3 regions of the Thalassorhabdus alkalitolerans genome follow, and region 3 is predicted to be linked to each of the others. Evidence: riboswitches for the same ligand, from Rfam matches in the RefSeq annotation. Region 3 holds a riboswitch; each other region holds the start of a gene.
What was found. A riboswitch is a leader RNA that binds a small molecule or an ion and turns the genes downstream of it on or off. The one in region 3 is predicted to bind cobalamin.

Region 1: it holds a riboswitch for cobalamin, as region 3 does, so the genes downstream of both, ACFPU1_RS09075 (ribonucleoside-diphosphate reductase subunit alpha) here and ACFPU1_RS15390 (ABC transporter substrate-binding protein) in region 3, are expected to answer to the same signal.
Region 2: it holds a riboswitch for cobalamin, as region 3 does, so the genes downstream of both, ACFPU1_RS12775 (ABC transporter substrate-binding protein) here and ACFPU1_RS15390 (ABC transporter substrate-binding protein) in region 3, are expected to answer to the same signal.

The regions. Positions count from the first base shown of each region.
Region 1 covers NZ_JBHSOZ010000003.1:1,289,854-1,296,812, forward strand. The annotation lists gene ACFPU1_RS09075 (ribonucleoside-diphosphate reductase subunit alpha) at 1-2,026, opposite strand, end outside; cobalamin riboswitch at 2,213-2,409, opposite strand; gene ACFPU1_RS09080 (DUF2971 domain-containing protein) at 2,684-3,658, opposite strand; gene ACFPU1_RS09085 (hypothetical protein) at 3,976-4,107, opposite strand; gene ACFPU1_RS09090 (ROK family protein) at 4,182-5,048, opposite strand; gene ACFPU1_RS09095 (ABC transporter permease) at 5,165-6,769, opposite strand; gene ACFPU1_RS09100 (ABC transporter ATP-binding protein) at 6,769-6,959, opposite strand, start outside.
Region 2 covers NZ_JBHSOZ010000005.1:376,128-383,086, reverse strand. The annotation lists gene cysI (assimilatory sulfite reductase (NADPH) hemoprotein subunit) at 1-806, shown strand, start outside; gene ACFPU1_RS12785 (DUF2243 domain-containing protein) at 884-1,273, opposite strand; gene ACFPU1_RS12780 (hypothetical protein) at 1,593-1,934, opposite strand; cobalamin riboswitch at 2,067-2,265, shown strand; gene ACFPU1_RS12775 (ABC transporter substrate-binding protein) at 2,576-3,583, shown strand; gene ACFPU1_RS12770 (FecCD family ABC transporter permease) at 3,687-4,718, shown strand; gene ACFPU1_RS12765 (heme ABC transporter ATP-binding protein) at 4,718-5,494, shown strand; gene ACFPU1_RS12760 ((2Fe-2S) ferredoxin domain-containing protein) at 5,514-5,885, shown strand; gene ACFPU1_RS12755 (MFS transporter) at 6,190-6,959, opposite strand, start outside.
Region 3 covers NZ_JBHSOZ010000010.1:76,138-83,096, reverse strand. The annotation lists gene ACFPU1_RS15395 (FecCD family ABC transporter permease) at 1-312, opposite strand, end outside; gene ACFPU1_RS15390 (ABC transporter substrate-binding protein) at 293-1,324, opposite strand; cobalamin riboswitch at 1,540-1,734, opposite strand; gene ACFPU1_RS15385 (class I SAM-dependent methyltransferase) at 1,814-2,545, opposite strand; gene ACFPU1_RS15380 (ATP-binding protein) at 2,708-4,489, opposite strand; gene ACFPU1_RS15375 (response regulator transcription factor) at 4,489-5,205, opposite strand; gene ccsB (c-type cytochrome biogenesis protein CcsB) at 5,463-6,650, opposite strand; gene ACFPU1_RS15365 (cytochrome c biogenesis ResB family protein) at 6,656-6,959, opposite strand, start outside.

The sequences.
Region 1 (6,959 bases), on a different contig from region 3:
CTGTTACCTTAAACTTAAAGTTCTTCTTTTCTTCAGCAAATTCCACTGCGTACAACGGGTCAATTCCATCTGTGGATCCACCGATTTTGGCAGTAGAAGAATTAGGAGCTACAGCCATCATCCATCCGTTTCTCACTCCAGTAGCAGCCACCTCTTCCTGTAATTCCTGCCACCGTTTTGACGTATAGCCTCTTCGCTCAAAATAAAGACCTGTTTCCCACTCAGAACCTTGAAATTTACTATAAGCCCCTTTTTCTTTTGCCAATTCCATGGAAGATTGAATCGTGTGATAGGCAATGTCTTCGTATATTTTATCTGCGTATTCCACAGACTTCTCAGATTCCCACTGGATTCCTTTTAATGCCAAAAGGTGATGCCAGCCAAACGTTCCAAGACCCACCGCTCTGTACTTTCTGTTGGTAACTTGCGCCTGACCCACTGGAATGTTGTTTAAGTCAATGACATTATCAAGCATCCTCATCTGAATAGGTATCAGCCTTTCTAAGACCTCATCCCTTACTGCTGACGGAAGATTAATAGAAGATAAATTACACACCACAAAATCTCCTGGTTTACGGACAATAACAATGTTTCCCTCTTCGTCTTCATACTCTTGACTAATAGGGGAAGGTGACATATTTTGTGTAATTTCTGTGCATAAATTACTGCAATAGATAGAGGTTCTTCCCTCCCCTTTCAAATGCTTGTTTGGATTTTGACGATTTACTTCATCCCGGTAGAACATGTAAGGTGTTCCTGTTTCCAGCTGTGCCACCATAATTCTTGCCATGATATCCATGGCTCGGTAGGTCTTTCGCGGAAGAAGAGGGTGATTGACTGCTTCTTCATACTTTTCTGTAAAATATTTACGGTCTTCTTCGTCATAAAAGTCTTCAAGACCAACCGGAGTGCCATCTTCACTCTTCCAGCCCATGATTTGTTTCACCTGGTGAGGACAAAACACATGCCATTCGCCTATGCTTCTTCCGTTCTCATCTGTCTCCTGTAACTTATGCATAAATAGGTCAGGTATCGTAACCCCGGTAAAAATATCGTGAGCTTTCCTTCTTTCATCACCATTATTTGTTTTTAAGTCAAGAAAACCGTTCATAATGTCCTTGTGGAATAAGTCTAAATAAACAGCCACCGCCCCTTGACGCTGTCCCAGCTGGTCCACACTCACAGCTGTGTCATTAATCAGCCTGATCCACGGTACCACTCCAGAGGAATTACCTTTAAACTTCTTTATATCTGATCCTAAAGCTCTTACCTTCCCATAATAAATGCCAATCCCACCGCCATCCTTGCTGAGGCGGGCAATGTCCCAGTTATTCAGGTAAATACTGTCAAGTGAGTCATCAACTGTATCTATAAAACAAGAAGACAATTGACCAAAACTTTTTCCTGCATTAGATAAAGTAGGAGTCGCAACCGTCATATATAAATTGCTTAGTGCCCAATATGCTTCCTTTACTTTTTCCAGCCTTTTGTTTTTTTCTTCCTTCTGCATAAGGGTCATCGCAATGATCATAAACCGCTCCTGCGGCAGCTCAAATACTTTCCCCTCATGATCTCTCGCTAAATACCGGTCTGCCAGTAAAAATAAACCTATGTAAGTAAACAACTCATCTCGCTTGGGTTCAATTTCCCGTTCTAATTCCTTAATTTCCTGTTCAGAATATGCTGCTAACAAATGATCGGAATAGATTCCTTTCTCACGTAACGTTTTCATTAGCTTATACAAGCTTCCATATCGTCTCTCCGCCGTGCTGTACCCTCTATGTAAAGCCGCCTGCTTGTATAGTTCATTTAAATACAGCCGTGCTGCAACAAACGTCCAGTCTGGCTGGTCCATTTGTATTTGATTTAATGCATAGAGCATAGCTTGATGGTTCACGTCTTTATCCGTTCCTGTAAAAGATGTAATATATTCTTTGATTTCCTTTGCATTAAAATTGTAACGATCAAAAGCTTTATCAATTGTATCCATCACTTCATGTAATTCCTCTTTAACATGTACTGTCATTTTCTTCCTCCTTATTCCTGCTTTATTCTAAGCTGGCCGTTGTCGTCTCACCGCTCCTGATATTTTTTCGAATTAAAAAATCCGCTCAAATTAATGTGAGCGGATGAAACGATAGCAAGTAATGGAGAAAGATACTTTGGTCTTTCCCTGTGCCACCGTTTCATCTTCTCAATCCCCGAAGAAGGTGAAACATCTTAAGATAAGACAGGTCTCCTGACTTGTGCGTCTTCCGTCCATGAGCTCCTTCCCGTATAAAAACCGATCAAGTTTATTTATACAGTGGATACGACTCATTTCGTCAGCACTTACAGTTGCGGGGGCAGTCTTGGATTTTCACCAAATTCCCTTTTACGCCAAATGGCATCTCATCTCAAGGCAAACAATATATAGTTTTCTCGATAACAAAAAACACAATATCTTGTGAAATTCTACATTCATACTACATGACTTATCCCAATTTAGCAAGTTCATAGATCCATAGATTATTAATTTATTTCTTCAAATGTAAAGCATCTCTACTATTACATGGGGGGAGCATTTGACGTCAATTATCACATTTTGTCGTAATACCCGAAAAGTCTAAGGCTGCGTTGTTTTTCTTTTCCTATTCGCTGAAAATACATTTATATTACCTACACTAACCCCTGCATAAAAGAATTAATACCTCAGTGAAGCAACGGACTTACTAATAACCATCCTCTCCGTTTCATATCCCTTACTTTTTAAGTAATACTCCATACCTGCTTTAGCAATGTCTATGTTATTTTTCGGACCGATGGTCACACGTTTTATAGGAAGTTTCTCTGGAAAATGAATCGTAATAAACGGGATGATTACTCCATTTGAAGCCCGGAAGAAAACCTCTGGGCCCCTCTCTTTGGTAGTGAGCTTTCGTGGAAGAGCAATTCGATATTCTTCTTCACTTTTAAAAGCCTCATCCTTAAAAAAGATCGAACAAGTTGCTAGTATAGAAAAGAAATGTTCTGACAGCTCTCCCCCGATTTCTTGCAGCGTATACTGAGGGTGAAGATGGGATAGATATTGAAAGGTTTCCATGAGAAAATCCATAACTATTTGTTCTTGTTCTCTTCTGTCGTATATTACCCTTCCATACACTAAGGTATATTCACGGGCAAAATGACTGGAAAAATCATTTATTTTTTTCAGCATGTCACCAGAGGAAAAGCCGATATTGTATCCGTCGCCTTTTGCGTAGTTATACCAAAGAGCCAAAGAGTCTTTATTTTCGGTCAGAGAGAATATATATACCTCAAAATCGTCAAGGTCTATCTTCTCCATAAACCTTTGCCATGTCTGTTTTAATTCTAAAATAAATAACTTTTTCAGTTCCTGTATATATGTATCTTCCCCAAAGTTATCCGTCAGCTTATTTTCGACCTGTCCCAATACTTTATTAATAATTCCTTCTATATAAATAAGTTCATTTGAGTCATTTAAAAAGGTTCCTCTGCTCATCCACAAATTGTTTGTTTCTACCATGCCCATTAAACTATCTAAACCGGTGTAATGATACAGTTCCTTTTGTACAGTGTGATCTTTTCTGATTTGCTGGTCTACCGACTGCCAAAAATGCAGCGATAAAGCCTCTGCCAGTGTCCCCTTTTTATCCATGGTTTCTCCCCTTCTACTCAAGCATAAGTCTTATTTCCAGCTTGTATTTTCCCTTCTTTGTGTAAGAATAATCCCCGGTCCACGATTTTTTCATTGGTGCGCCCCATGTACTGGTATGCGTGACTCAGAATATCAGGAGCTCATTTAGGCATTATACATTTACCCAAATCCTTTCGGCTTACTGTCTATTTTCGTTCGACTCCTGCTTTTTCCAAAGGGGCCACTCTTCGACATGACAAATATAACTTGGAACTTTGACAGAACCTATGAAAAAAAGACGGTCTCAAAAAATTCTCATTGAGACCACCCTTTTTTATCTACTTCTTTTTTTGCTGAAATGATCTTTCTTTTGCCGGCTCTGTACTTCCAGGTTCATCTGGGCTTTTTTGTGAACGGTAGGCCTCGTTTATAAACGAGCTTCCACTTTTCTTTGTGTTTTTATGGCTCACCCTCTTCACCCCCTCCTTTTATAATGTTAGCTATTAGCCGCATTTTATTTGAAGGAGGGTAAAATAAGTGAGGTCTATCTGTAATGGGGGAGGAGAGCGGCCCCTATCGCTCCTGCCTTTTGCCCCGACAAGGCATCGTAAATCTCGGCCTCTTTCTTAAATTTCGGGTAGACCAAATGATTTGTCTTTTCCTTGAGCTGGCCTAAAAAGTATGATGAAGAAGCCATCACCCCTCCTCCCAAGATGAGCTTCTCAGGGTTTAATAAAAAGATGACATTCGCGAGCAGTATAGACAGGTTTGTAGTAAATTGATCCACAATTCCCGCTGAAATTTCTTCCTTTTCCACTTCAGCTAAATAAAAGAGTTGTCTTACATTTCCTGGTATACCCGCACTTTGGCATTGCTTCTCCAATGCTTTTCCGCTTACTGCATCTTTAAAGCTTTTGCCGGAATTCATCATCATATAACCGACTTCCCCTGAAAATCCATCTTTCCCATGAATGATTTCCTTGTTTACAATATAAGAGCCTCCAACGCCTGTGCTAACTGTAAGGTAGAATATACTCTCAGCATCAGCGCCTATACCCTTCACAGCTTCTGCAAGAGCAGCACAATTTGCATCATTTTCAACAAATACAGGAACTCCCCAGTATTGTTCCATCATTTCTTTTAAGGGAACGTTCTCCCATCCAGGCAGGTTTGGGGGACTTTTTATAACACCTTTCCAAGGATCTAAAGGGCCAGGGCTTCCTATCCCTATCGCTCCTACCTTTTCATTTTCTTTAACAAAAGCCGTTATTTCATTAATTTCCTCAATAATCTCATCAGGCCCTCTTTCAGGATGAGTACTTCTTATATTTTCCTTTACTATTTGTTGGTGTTCATTCAGTAACACCGCTCGAATATTTGTACCGCCAATGTCTACGCCTACTGTATTCATAACTCCTCCCCTGTATTAGGTGCCTGGCACCACTTTCCCTTGTCATGTGCTGCCCCCTTATTTCAACCTTATCCCCGAAAGAATGTTACAATCCGTTCTAGTGCCTGGCACCATAATTATCCGTGAATGTCTCTTTTGTTATATGAAATAAATCCTGCCCCAAGGCATAGTAACGTAAGAAAGATTAAGCTCCCGAGAGCAGTAACATTTACATCCTCTACCGGGAGCTGTGGCACATGCCCATATGGTGAGAGGGCAGCAAGCCACTCTTCAAATTGCAGAAGCCCTCCCAGGTAGACAACAATAAAGGAATAAAGCAAGTAACCCCAAACAGCCGACACAGCATTAGGGGCTCTTCCAATCAGGAGTACAGCAATCGATACCATTAACCAAATTGCCGGGAGATAAACCATTCCTGCGCTATATAGGGTGCTAAAAGCAAGGCCCTCCTCCATAGAGAAATTGCCCGCTGTCCAGAGACCTGTCACGGCAAGCGACATCATAACAAAAGAAACAATAACTGAAATAAGCAAGTAACTGCCAAGGAGGGTGTTTCTAGATACACTGCGGCTTAGTATATGATCTATTCGATTTTTCTTCTCTTCACTTACAATCTTTAAAACTGCCATAAGCGCTGGAATCGTGGAGATCATAGCCATAATTGCCATCAGCATGGTGATAAATTGCTCAGTTAAAGTAAATCCCTCTATGGATGGAAGCATTTCTTCCATCATCTCGATCCCTTCAATAAATGCTTCCAAATCTCCCAGTACTGATCCATAGGATACACCAAGAACAAACATGCCGACTCCCCAGGTAATCAAACTGACTCTCTGCAATCTGAAAGCCAGGCCCAATGGACTAAGCAAAGAGCCTGATCCCCGGCTTTTCCCTGGCCTTTCCGGAAAAAAACCAGCACCGATGTCACGAATGGCTTGCAAATAAAGAGCAATAACGAATAAGATAATCGAAATAACCAGAGTGATTATGACAGGCCACCAGTAGTTCGTTACATACACTTCTGTCCCTAAAATCCACCCCAATGGGGATGCCCAGGACAAAGTCTGATTGCCTACATCACCAATAGCCCGAATCAGATAAGAAAGCCCGAGCACAGCAAACGAAAACCCTATCACACCTCTTGAGTTATTTAGTAGTTGAGAGAAAACTGCGGTGAGACTTGTAAAAAATATTCCTGTAGCCCCTAAAGCTGCTCCGTATAATAAAGATCCTTCTAAATCCATGCTCTCAATTCTAAGCGAGTACAGACCGAGACCAATCACTAACGCAACCAATAGGTTAACCATAAACAACACCATAACCGCTGCCGTTGTAGGAGCTAATCTTCCAGAAGGAAGTGAACGAATAAGTTCTACCCTCCCGGCTTCCTCATCAGCTCTTGTAGAACGAACAAGAAGAAGAATACTCATGATGGCTACCGTCACAGCAGTAAAAAGGAGCATCTGATGAGCCATCATCGCACCTGTAGTATAGTTATCCAAACCATATCCCTGGCCTACCATAGCAGTCATAGCTGGATTGTGCATTGTATCGGCTATGGCCTGCCGTTCTTGCTCATTTTGGTAAAGGTCTGTAAAAGCTAAAGCTGTCACAAAGGTAAGGCCTGCTAAAGCGATCAGCCAAACGGTAATTCTGAACCGGTCTTTTTTTAAATAAAAGGAGGCTGACTTTCCTGTATTCTTAAACAGCTTTTCACTCATTAAGACTCCCCTCCGTTCCTTTCCCGAAAAGAAGAGGAAGTTTCATAATGGCCCATAAATAAATCCTCCAGCGTGGGAGGAGCACTTTCCAATTTAACTAGTCCAAACTGACTTATATATTTTATTACCTGGTCCAGGTCCTCTGTATTCACTTGAAAGGAAAGAGCCTGTTCTTTCTCTTCTATATGAT
Region 2 (6,959 bases), on a different contig from region 3:
ATGCACGTTTTAAATACACGGTTGACCGTCTTGGTCTTGATACTGTAGTGGAAGAGCTTGAAAATCGTCTTGGATGGAGCCTGGAAGAGGCAAAGCCTTATTCCTTTGACCATAACGGAGATCGTTACGGCTGGGTGAAGGGTATCAGAGGAAGATGGCACTTCACGTTGTATGTAGAAGGCGGGCGTATCGCTGATTATGAAGATTACAAACTGATGACCGGTCTGCGTGAAATTGCGAAAGTCCACAGAGGCGATTTCCGCCTTACGGCTAACCAGAATCTTGTCATTGCGGACGTCTCCAGCCAGAAAAAGAAAGAAATTAATGAGTTGATTGAGCAATATGGTTTAACAGAAGGAAAGCATTATACTGCACTCCGTCGAAGTTCAATGGCGTGTGTAGCCATGCCGACCTGTGGATTGGCTATGGCTGAGGCAGAGCGTTACTTACCTTCTATGATCGATAAAATTGATGAAATCGTGGATGAAAATGGTCTTCGTGATGAAGAGATCACCATCCGGATGACCGGCTGTCCAAACAGCTGCGGCCGTCCTACCCTTGCAGAAATAGGATTTATCGGTAAGGCACCAGGAAAGTACAATATGTACCTAGGTGCAGCCTTTGACGGCAGCCGCTTAAACAAAATGTACCGGGAAAATATCGGGGAAGAAGAAATTCTAAGTGAGTTGAGAGTACTTCTTTCAAGGTATGCTAAAGAACGCAGTGAAGGCGAGCATTTTGGTGATTTTGTGATTAGAGCAGGCGTTATTGAAGCAGTGACCGATGGCACGAACTTTCATGCTTAATTAGAATTAATCAAGGTCCCTTATTCTCTATACAAAAGAGTATAAGGGACCTTTTTTGTAAAGGAAGATGGTATTTATTAATAGTACTTTTCCTCAATTATCGTCTTCCTTTCTCTGATAAGACCGTAAGCAAGCATACCAAAGCCTGTGATAACGAGCAGAAGTTCAATAATAAAAGCTTCCGGGCCATATGTAAGACGATGAAGATGAAATATCCAATGTATGACGATAATATCAAACGTCGCAAAAAAGCCTGAGGCAATGAGGACACCATGGAAAAAAGAAGGCGGAAAGAAACGCCAGGAGATAAAATAAAAAAGCAATGTGACTGCTCCGGCAAAAGCCAAAACCCCCAGCCTTTCTCCCGTCGTTTGGGCAGGAAACCCAAAAGCTTGAGCCTGATATTGATGAAACAGCAAGTCTACATAAAAAACACCAAAGAAGTAACTGATGAAGCGAGTCAACATGGTACCTCCTTTCTCTTGTTACTATTTACCTGTGCTTACATTTAATTTTCACATCCCCGTTATATCTTTTCTTTATTTTTTCCGGCACTCCTTCATGCATTTCGATCACTTAGCTGAATATGGATTGATCCTCTGGCAGGAACATGAAATAATGTTTTGAACAAAAGAAGAAATACTATTTGATAACCTGATAACAGGCTTTGTCCGGCAGTGAAATACAACGATGATAAATGTCTACGCGTGGTATATACTGGACGACATTTACAATCTTCATGACACCAAAAAGGCTGCCCCGTTAATGGGACAGCCGCAGAAGACACTAATCTATTTTTACTAATTCTACAGGTCCGTGGTCATCACAGTGGTAGCCATGTACATGGTGCAGACGTCCATTGACAATAAAGTCATAGTGATCGCCATGAGGAACAACCTCGTGACCGCAGTCATCATTGTGAGTACATCCGCAGTTCATGGGGGCACATTCGTCAGGGTTACTTTCTGTTACTGAAATTTTACATTCGTCCCAGTGGCCGTTGTGCTCGCGGTGAAGGTGACCGTCATGAACATAATCAATATGGTCACCATGTTTAATTTTAGTGTGCCCGCAAGACAAGCTGTGCTCGTGGGAATGTTTTTCATGAACAGAGTGATCGTGCGCCATTCCTATTACCTCCTTTTTATTATTATTTCACCTTTTTAAACTCATTATCCGAAACAGACGAACATAAAACTTTAGATTGGGAAAAGAGAAGATGGACAAGGCAAGGAATCAATGATACGATTTACTAAAATTATACATGCAATGGAAATAGGTGCAAGGCAAATACTGCCTGCTTAATAGGGAAGTCCGGTGAAACTCCGGCACGGACCCGCCACTGTAAGGGGGCCAATGTAATGATTGGCTTTCTCGAGTAATCTCACTGGGTAACACCCGGGAAGGGACGAGAGGATAACCCCCAAGTCAGGAGACCTGCCTATTTCAACATCACTGTTGACCTACGGGAATTAGGGAGGTGGTTAGATGCTGCACTAAAGTGTGCCTTCACTTGAATATAACCTTAATAGGCGTGACAAGACTTCCAGATATATTTGATGAGAAGTAAGCGTTTCTAACCCGATCCCCGGGGTAGAAACGCTTATTTTTTTGGTAAAGGAGTGGTTGCAGTTAATGTAAAAAGTACACAAGTAACACGCTTTGGTATGAAGAGGAAAGAAATCTTTACAAAAAGAGGAAGTGTCCTTATAATTCAAAATATAAATCGTAATAATTACTATTTGCGATTACTGAGGAGGAGAAATAAAATGAATTGGAGCAAAACATATCCGTTGTCTTTTTTACTGATCGGAACTCTTATTATGGCAGCATGTGGAGCAGAGGGGGATACTGAAACCGGAGCTGCTGAAGCGGAGGCTGATTCTTTGTCCCAGGATGAAGCAGTGGTCATTGAGAACAATGGGGAAGAACTTACATTTGAAGAAGCACCCCAGCGTGCAGTGACATTAAACCAGCACGTAACAGAAGTTATGCTCGCTCTAGGGCTTGAAGACCATATGGCAGGGACTGCATATTTAGATGACGGCATACATCCTGAATACCAGGATGCCTATGAGAGTGTACCTGTTTTGGCAGATCAATACCCTTCCCAGGAGCCTTTTTTAAATGTTGAACCTGATTTTGCTTACGCAGGATGGGAAAGTGCTTTTACAGAGGACAATATAGGAACCTTTACTCAGCTCCTTGAGTACGGGATCACCCCTTATCTTCATGAGTCTTCTTCAATGATTGGCCCGACGCTTGATGATGTATATCAGGATATTACTAATATAGGCCAGATATTTAGAGTGGAAGAAAGAGCTGAGGAATTAATCTCTGCTATGGATCAGCGGATTGCTGACGTTCAATCGCAAATAGACCCGGATACAGATGATCCCTTTAAGGTATTTGTATATGATAGCGGGGAACAAGAGCCAATGACTGGCAGTCAATTTTTTATGACAAACTTAATTGAAATGGCAGGCGGTACTAACATATTCTCTGATGCTTTGGACCAAAACTGGGGGAACGTAAGCTGGGAAGCGGTGATTGAGGAGGACCCTGAATGGATCGTTATTGTTGATTACGGGGAAACAACAGCAGAGCAGAAAAAAGAATTTTTGTTATCATATGATGCCTTGGAAAGTGTGACAGCAATACAAGAAGAGAATTTTGTAGTTGTTCCCTTATCCGCTGCTGCTGAAGGAGTCAGAGCTCCTGAAGCGTTTGAGTTGATGGCAGAAGGATTTTACCCGGATATAGCTAACGAAAATTAGGGGACTTCTTATGAGCGGTATAGCAAAAACTTATGAGACCACCCCTTTATCAGGGAAAGATAAAATGGAGGAGAAACAGCTAAAAAGGAATAAAGTTACCTACATGCTTTGGCTCAGCGGTCTTCTAGGATTACTGTTGATATCGATAACTGCAGGGGTAATGCTGGGACCAGTTGCTATTTCCCCTGAAGCAGTATGGGGAATCATTGTTTCGAAGGTTCCGTTTGTGAATGCGTGGATCACAGCTGAGTGGACTCCTGCTCATGAACACATCGTTTGGGATATCCGCTTGCCCAGAGTGCTTTTGGGCGCTGTGGTAGGAGCAGGACTCTCAATTGTAGGTGTGGCTATCCAGGCCCTGGTTCGAAACTCCCTGGCCGATCCTTTTATTCTCGGTGTGTCTTCAGGTGCTTCTGTTGGAGCTACCTTGGTGATTCTGTTTGGAGCTTTCAGTGTATTTGGCCAATATGCTCTTTCACTTGCTGCGTTTTTAGGAGCATTAGTTTCCATTGTTCTGGTTTTTATGTTAGCGCAAGTAAATAAACGAATTTCTACTGCGAGGCTCCTTCTAGCCGGCATAGCCATTTCTATGATATTGAGTGCAGTGACGAGCTTCATTGTTATTTCTGCGCCTAGAGAAGAAGGAATTCGAAACGCTCTTTACTGGTTGATGGGCAGTTTAGCCGGAGGAACCTGGGGGAACCTGTCGATTCCCTTAGCTTCTCTTGTTATTGTGTTTCTTTTTCTTTGGTTTCAATCACGTTCATTAAATCTTCTCCTTATGGGAGAGGAGACGGCAGCTACGTTAGGGATGAATATTGATCAATTCCGAAAGATCCTTTTAGTTATTACTGCTCTTCTTACTGGGGTTTTGGTAGCCGTCAGTGGAGCCATTGGCTTTGTAGGGTTAATGATTCCCCATATTGTGAGGCTGCTTATCGGCTCAGACCATAAAAGGGTGCTGCCGGTCAGTGCTTTGCTTGGAGCTGTATTTCTAATATGGGCTGATATTGGAGCAAGGCTGATTGCTGCACCTGAGGAAATGCCTATAGGTATTCTAACCGCCTTATGCGGAGGACCGTTTTTTATTTGGCTCTTGCGAAGAAGTACATACTCGTTTGGGAGTGAATCATAATGCATGTAAAAGTAGAAGATCTTTCAAAAGATTTATCAGGTGAAAAAATACTGCAAAATATTAATTTACATGTAGATACAAATGAATTTGTCGGGATTGTGGGACCTAACGGCAGCGGGAAATCTACGATGTTAAAAAGCATTTATCGCCACCTTAAGCCTGACTTTGGCATTGTGGAAGTAAACGGTGAAAATATATATAATTGGACGGCTAAAAAAACGGCGAAACATATGGCCGTTGTCAGCCAGGAGTCAAGTGTTCCGTTTGATTTTTCGGTAAAAGAAATGGTACTTATGGGCAGATCCCCTCACAAACGTTTTCTGGACAGAGATAACATAGAGGATGAAAAAATTGCAGAAAAAGCATTATCAGAAGTGGGGATGCTTTCGTTTTCCAGAAGAAGCTTCGCCTCGTTATCAGGTGGGGAAAAACAAAGGGTTATAATAGCCAGAGCGTTAACACAAGAGGCTGATGTCCTTGTTTTGGATGAGCCGACGAATCATCTCGATATCCAGCACCAGCTCCAAATATTAGATCTGGTTAAGCGTTTAAAGCAGACGGTAATAGGAGCTTTACATGACTTAAACCTGGCTGCAGCATACTGCGATAAGATCTACGTGCTTAACCATGGGGAGATCTATGCATCAGGAACCCCACAGGATGTATTAACCACTGAGCTAATGAGAAAAATTTTCGGCGTTGAAACTGTAGTAATGGAGCACCCCATAACCAAGAAACTTGCTATTACTTATTTATCTGAAGGGATGCATTCTTAACAAAGGGGGCAATTTATTTATGGCGACTTGGAATTTATCAGAAACTTCCCACCACATTCTGATTTGTAACGGGGGAAGCTGTATGAAGCAGGGTGGAGAAGAAGTTACTTTAGCAATCAGGGAAGCAATTAAGGACCTTGGAATAGACGACATGGTTCATACGACAAGAACACGGTGTAATGGAAGATGTGAGGACGCTTGTGTGGTCATTGTTTACCCAGAAGGTATATGGTATCAAGGTATTAGTAGACAAACAGGAAAAGAAATTATAACAAAGCATATACAGGAAAAAACGATTTTGGAAGACTCATTAGCTTATCAATATAGTGATGGTGGTTTCTTGCGGCAGCAAGAAGCACCAGCAGGGATATACAAAAGAGATATAAGATGAAAAGGCTACCTGTAAATATACAGGTGAACCGTTTTCTTCTGTCCGTATTGTGGCTAGAGAAGCAGATTTTATGAGAGCTTATAAAGGATTTGCATCTTGGGAAGACGGACAGGAGTTTGTTTAAAATAATAACGGCTCAAAGTCGTTTTTTTCACTTTTATAGAAAAGGAATAAGTAACGGGGAACGCCACTCATAATAAACTTGTAAGAAGCCTTTCTTTATATCGTGAATTTGGGTCTCGTAACAATATGGTCCTCCCTTTTGGTAAAAGGGAGGCTTTTTTTGAAAGCATATTTAGTTACGTTAGGAGCTCTGATGCTCTGCTTTACCTGTTTTTTCAGGAGCAAAAGAGCCGGTTGCAAAGGTCAGGAGAAATCCCCCAAAAAGCAGTGTGCCTAATACAAGGATGGATGGCAGGTATCCAGCGGTCTTCAAGAGATATGCTGAAAGGATGGGCCCCAGGCTTGCCCCAAGGAAAAGGACGAAGGCATTAAAAGATATCGCGCTGCCTTTTGCCGGGCCAGCAAGTTGGCTAATCAGAGAAATCACCACAGGGGTGACAATGGCAATGCCGGCTGTAAACGCCACGCTCGTTATAATAATCAGCGGAAGAGACGGACTGACACTCAAAGCCAGCAGTCCAGCGGAAGCAAGTCCTAAACCAGCTCTAAGAACAGTAAGAACCCCAATATTCTGGGCGATTCGCCCGGCAAATGGAGCAAGAAGCATGCCCAGGATTCCAGCTGCCCGTATGGATAAAATCTGCTGATCAGATAAACTGAATTCTGACCTTAAGTAGGTTCCCAGCACAGAGTACATACCGATAAGAGAAAGGAGGAGCATGAAAGTAATAGAGAAAGCGCTTATGAACTGTTTATGTTTTATAAATGTAAACATATACTTATATGTTGCTAGTATACTTTCTTCTTTTCTTTCAGTAATGTCTTTAGGCAGGAGTGTGATAACGAGTATAGTGCTTATGAAATAAATTCCACCAAGAATGAAAAAAATTGAGTGCCAGCCGTAATATTCATTTATCACTCCGCTTACTACCTGACCGATGATTCCGGCCA
Region 3 (6,959 bases):
CAGTGTGAATGGATCTGCCAGGGGATTTTTTAAAAATCCCTGAAAAGCAGATCCTGCCATGGCTAGAGACGCCCCTACCAAAAGGGCAAGAGTTACGCGAGGAAGACGGATATCCAAAATAATGTTTCGCGTAACGGAATCGATGTCAGCGCCTAGTGGTATCCCGGCACCTTCCTGAAGAAGAACTATCACTGTCGTTGAAAAAGGAATTCCAATACTGCCAATTGAAATACCAATAATAAGGGCTGCAAAAAGGAAGAGAACACTCCCTCCATAAGCAGCCCACTTTTTTTTATTCGTTGTTAAAGACATCAGGATAAACCAGCTCAGCAATTGCTTCAGCACCGTCTACTAAACGAGGTCCTGGTCTTGTAACTTTATCTGCATGTACATCGTAAATTCTTTCATTTTCTACAGCTGGAATGTCACTCCAGCCTGATCGTGAAAGAATTTCTTCTTCAGGATCTTCCACATAAAAACCATAGGTTGTAATGATCACATCGGGATTTAAGGCGATAACATCTTCTTCACTGTACTGAACCCACCCCTCTTCATTTTGGGCAGCATTTTCAGCATTGATCATTTCCAGAATCTCATGTAAAAAGGTGTTTGTACCAGTAGTATAAATTTCTGGAGCCGGCCCCACCTCAAGCCAGACTGTTTGTCTTTCATCCTCGGATATTTCCTGGGCTTGTTCCTGGAGCTCGTTAACACCTTCCTGCATCTCAGCTACAAGCGTTTCAGCCTCCTCATACGTCCCTGTGGCCGCACCGATCATTTCAATTGAATCGTAAGCATCATCAAAGCCAGAAGCTTCATTTACAAATAAAACGGTTATATCTGCCTCCTGCAATTGATTGAAACCTTCCTCACTGAAGTGAGCGGATGACTCATGAGCCAGAACAAGATCAGGCTCTAATGACAAAATGGTTTCCACATCGAATTCCATCCCGCCTACACTCTGAATATCATTCACTTCTTCCGGGTATGTATCGTTGTCAGTAACTCCCACAATGCGATCTCCGGCTCCTAATGCAAAAGCAGTCTCTGTATTGCTCGGAATCAAGCTGACAATTCTTTGAGGCTCTTCCTCAATTGTAACTTCTTCACCAACAGCATCTTCAATCGTCACTGGAAAATCGGCTTCTGCACCGTCTTCTCCGTCGGCATCAGTGTCTTCTTGCGGCTCCTCAGCTGCCTCTTCTTCCATAGATTCTTCAGTCGTATCCTCGGCAGCTTCTTCTCCTGTATCCTCTGTCTCTCCGCATGCTGCTAAACTCATTACTAAAAGTACTGACGTACCCATTACCCATTGTTTTCTCACTCTTTGTCTCTCCTTTTACTTTCCGTTCTTTCTCTATAATGGTGAAAGGACTCGATACGGCAGCTTTTCCTGTTTTTTGGTCAATAACATCCTATAGATGCAAAAAAAAGCTCCCCTTTTTCAAAAAGGAGAGCATACATGTGTATAACCTAAGTCACTGTAAGACAGCCGTAAGGCAGTTACCACGTCTGCTTCCACCTTTTCCTCGAAGGCCTGGCATATATTCATCTAAGGCAGGTCTCCTGACTTCCGCGTTCTGGATCAGCCTGCCTTCCCAACCTGCTTCTAGCAGACAGTGGCTTGATAGGCGTTCCACGCGTATACAGTGGCGGGACCGTGCCGGATTTTCACCGGGCTTCCCTTTTAACATTTCCCTTGATAGGAAATTGACCATAGATGTGAACGGTATTTTGTTTTCTCCATATTCAAAGTATACAGGATATTTTTTGTTTGAAAAGATGCTTTTTCAGCAAATTTTTCATTTTCCCTTTATTTCTCCTTATGGCAAATAAAAATTTGTCGAGGAGATGTGGCGGTTTGGTAAGGGGAAGCATCATAATCCCCAAAGTGAGATTGAATAGTGAAACCGCTGCTTTCAAGCATACTTTTAAGCTCCTCTGAAGAATAAAGCTTCACTCGTTCCAGGTATTCTCTTTTAGACTCATTTTCGTAAATTGTAATCGTTTTCGCAACAAACCCATTCTCAATTTTCCTCTGCTGCCTGATGCGAAGGCCGTCCTTATTTGATTCATCCACTGCTACTAGGTTTTTCGTAACATACTCAGGATTTAAATAGTCAAATAAAAACCAGCCCCCAGGCTTTAATGCTTGATAGGCATTTTTAAAAACAAGCTCATTTTCTTCATCATCCGGAAAATAACCAAAACTTGTAAATAAATTAAATACAGCATCATATTCATTGCGAAATTGAATATTTCTTACATCCGCACGCATGTATTTAATGGAAAGATCACTGGTCAAGTCAATCGCTTTTTTCAATAAAACAGCTGATAGATCAACCCCGGTTACGTCAAAATCCTTACGGGCAAGCCATCGGCAATGGCGTCCATGACCACAGCACAGATCCAGCACTGTCATCTTTTTTTGAAGAGGAATATAGGACATTAATGCTTCAAGCTCCCGAGCTGCTTTTTGTTCATCCCTGTGATCATAAATTCTCAGGTAGTCTTCCTGAAAGCTTTCTTCGTACCATTCTCTCAATGTGCCCCCTCCTTTCCCTGAACTTTTGTATGGAGCTTGTAAGTGTTCATCGGACAAAGACTGAGAGGGCTTTCAGCCTGTGCTGCCCTCTCCCTTCTTTATTACCATGCCAAAATAATTCTCTTTTCAACAGCACTACGAAGACAAATAACTTCGGGGTTTTTAAATGTCTTCTCTTGGTATATGAAAGGTAAAAGTCGTACCCTCCTCCACTTTACTGTGAGCAGAAATCTGGCCGTTGTGTCCCTCCACAATATTCTTTGCGATAGCAAGGCCAAGGCCCGTTCCTGAGCGGCCCCGGGTTCTGGCTTTATCCGCCTTATAAAAACGTTCGAACACAAAGGGCAGGTCTTCTTCTGGTATACCTGACCCAGTGTCCTCCACATCAACAGTAACTCCGGATTTGTCTGTTTCCACACGAAGTGTCACGGTTCCGCCAGCCTCCGTATGACGAATGGCGTTATGAATTAAGTTCGTCAGCACCTGCTCATATCTGTCTGGATCAACATCCATCACAGGCTCTTCGCCGGTAACTTCGGTTTGAAGATTGACTCCCGCTTCTTTAGCCAGACCGTGAAACTTTCTGGTTATTTTTGCGCTCATTTCATGGATCTGAATCGGTTCTTTATTTAATTGAATATGGCCGGCCTCCATACGGGCAATATCAAGAAGCTCATTGACCAGTCTACCCATTCGGAGAGACTCTTCATATATAATCTGGCCAAGCTCCTTTTTCTCCTCATCTGTAGCTGCAATATCATCAATAATTGCCTCACTATACCCTTGAAGCATCGATATCGGGGTTCTTAGCTCATGGGAGACATTGGCAATAAAGTCTTTTCTCAGCTTATCGTGCTGCTTCTCCTCTGTCATGTCTCTTATCAGCACAACGACCCCTCTCACAAAGGTGCCATCATATAGAGGTGTCATAATAATCGCATAGTGCCGTCCTTGCAAATCAATTTCCGTTACTTGTTCCCGCTCGATCGCCACTACCTGCTGAAAGAGCTTTTTCATATCCTTTGGCAGCTTTTCCAGTGTTAATTCTCCACCCATTTCATAATAATAGGCCTGAAGAAAACGATCTGCAGGAGGGTTAGTAATCAAAATGCTTCCTTTGCGGTCAATCGTTACTACCCCGTCGGCCATACTGCTTAGGACTCGGGAAAGCTGCTCTTTTTCTTGATTAACCTGGGTTACGCTTCTGTTTAGTTCCCGGCGCATTCGGTTAAAGGCATTAGCAAGCTGCCCGATTTCATCGTTAGTGAGTGTTGGAACCTTTGTGTCAAACTTCCCTTCTGCTACTTCAAGTGTGACCTGCCTCATTTTTCGGAGGGGGGCAGTAATCCGGCTTGAGAGAAAAAATGCAAAAATAGTCGTTAAAATAATAGCAATTCCCGCAGAAAGAAGGATAATCTGCCTTGTCACTCCTGTCGTATCCTCTATTACAGCAAGAGACTGATAAAGAAATAATGCGCCATCGTCCTCTCCCATTTCCAGAGGGATACCGACCACAAAGATCTCATTATGGATTTCCTCACCATTTTCATATACCGGAAAATCCCCGTGGGTGACGACACTTTCATTTTCAGTAATGACCCTTGAGAGGATCTCATTTTCTAAGAAAATGTCTGAGGGCAGGTAGACATTATAAGGGTCCTCAGCGGTTGAGGACCAGATGTGTTCCGTGCCTTCAAAGATTGTCAGCCTCGTTTCGTATGAGGCGGCGATCCCTTCGATTGTTTCAAGTGCTTCTATGTCGTCATCATACTCCTCCATTAAAGAAGCGATTACATTCGCATGATTTGTCAGCTGCTCTTCCGCCTCATTTATATGGAACCCTTCAAAAAACTGCAGGAGAAGAACTGTCAGGAGAAGCAGGACGACTGATACAAGTAAAAGAATGGTAAGCCAAAGCTTACCAACAACGCTTCTCCACAGCATTATTCGTTCACAGCCTCAAATTTGTAACCTACTCCCCATACGGTAGAAATCATATTTGCAGCATTTTCTGACACGCGGCTTAGTTTTTCACGGAGCCTTTTTATATGAGTATCTACTGTTCTCAAGTCGCCGAAAAAGTCATAGTTCCATACATCTTTTAACAGCTGCTCTCGTGAAAAGACTTTATCTGGCGACTGAGCAAGGTAGTAAAGAAGTTCATACTCTTTTGGAGTCAGGTTTATCACTTCACCTTCAACCGATACTCTATGGGCATCATTATCAATGGTTAAATAAGGAAAGACCAATACATCCTTTGTTTGCGTTTCTGTTTGGAGGAACTTTGTTGTGGAAGAGCGTCTAAGCAGAGCTTTTACCCTTAACACGACTTCACGGGGGCTGAATGGCTTCACAATATAATCATCCGTTCCGACTTCAAACCCTTGCACCCTGTTTGCTTCCTCTCCTTTAGCTGTGAGCATGATCACTGGTGTCGCTTTTGTTTTTCGAAGCTCCTGGCACACTTCTACTCCATCCATGCCAGGCATCATAATATCCAGTAAGATAAGATCGTATTCTTCGTTTAATGCTAACTCTAACGCCAGTTCACCATGATCGGCTTCCTCAACTTCATAATTTTCTCTTTCTAAATACATTTTCAGCAGACGGCGGATACGATCCTCATCGTCGACTACCAATATTCTTGCTTCCTTACTCATATCGCTTGCCTCCTAATCCTCTTCCTAAGCTGTTAGTCTTCATGACTCGTCACCTAATGAACATATGAAGCCATATCATTCGTACCGTATAAAATGACTGCAGTCATTTTATATCTGTCCATGATCATTCTAACATGATAAGGAAAAGAGCATAAATTAAATGCACTCTTCGCACCTTCCGCTTTCTATACGTTACGCACACAGCATTTCTTGCCCTCTTTTAAAAAATCCTCCCGTAAAACGGGAGGAAAATATTATTAAGCGTACGAGTGCAGCCCTGCTATGACAAGATTTACAAAGATTAAGTTAAACATAATAATAGCAAACCCAATCACACATAGCCAGGCAGACCGTTCACCGTGCCATCCCCTTGAAAGACGCAGGTGGAGATAGGCTGCATAAAACAGGAACGTAATGAGCGCCCATACCTCTTTTGGATCCCAGCCCCAAAATCTCGTCCAGGCAATCTGAGCCCATATCATGGCAAAGATCAGTCCGCCGAGTGTAAAGACAGGAAAGCCGATCGCAATGGCCCGGTAGCTGACTTCATCGACCATCTGGGGATTAACTCCTTTTAAAATGGGCTGTATAGCTCCACCAATCCGTTTTCTAAACCCTAACCGTAATCCCCCGTAAAGGATAAGACCCGAAGCTAGAGCCCAAACAACAGTATTTAAGTCGTCACTCCGAAGCCATTCCGGCATAAAAACTAAGGGATTCATACGGTCTTCGCTAATCAGCTCGCCTTCATTGGGTCCGATCAATGCAGGAAGCTCATACGTAATTTCGGCCTCTGCTCCCTGCTCATTTACGTACTGAAATGTCGCCTCATAGTCCATAAGGTTAAAGACATTGGTAATGATGACAAAACCGAGCACACTGATTAAAGAATACATAATCAGCTCAAGAGAAAAAGTCTTCTTGTTACGCTGGGTAAAGTCAAGCGTACGAACAAGGTATACAAGACCTGCTGCAAAACCTATCGCAAGGATCCCCTGGCCAATGGCAGTCGTAATGACGTGAATATGAAGCCAGTAGGACTGCAATGCTGGTATTAATGGATCCACTTCTCTTGGGAAAATGGAAGCATATGCAATAATCAGCATCACAATCGGCATCGTAAACAAGCCGAGGACATCATACTTATAAATAGCATAGAGAATGATAAAAGCAAGCCCCATGCAGATCCCTAAAAAGGTTGTATATTCAAACATGTTACTTACAGGAGGATGCCCGGCTACTGCCCAGCGGGTAAAGAAATAGCCTAAGGCAAAAATCAAACCAATAATAGAAGCAATAAAACCTAATCGCCCCCAGCGGTTTCCAGACATTTCCCCTTCCTTGTTACGCCATTTTTTACCTGTCACAGAGACAGCAAAAAATATTGTAGCAGCAAGGTAGCAAAAAAAGGCGACTAATAATAAATTTCCACTAAGTGCGGCCATTGCCCTCACTCCTTCGTACTTTCAATTTTCTCATCCAGCTCTTTTTCTTCTTTTTCAGCCGTTTGATCGGCAGGCATTTCTATCTCTGTCTCATCAGTTACAGACTGTATATCTCGCTTTAGAGTCTGATAGTTTTTATTCGTGTGGCCGGCTACCATTACTTCGCTTCCGTTGTATTGAAGCCAGATTCTCCGGTGAGACCAGTAGGAGCCTTGAACGAGACCGATCATAAAGATAATGCCTCCGACAATGATATAAGGAAGGGTCAAGTCTTTGCGAACAGTCAAGGCCGTCACATTGTTGGTTTCG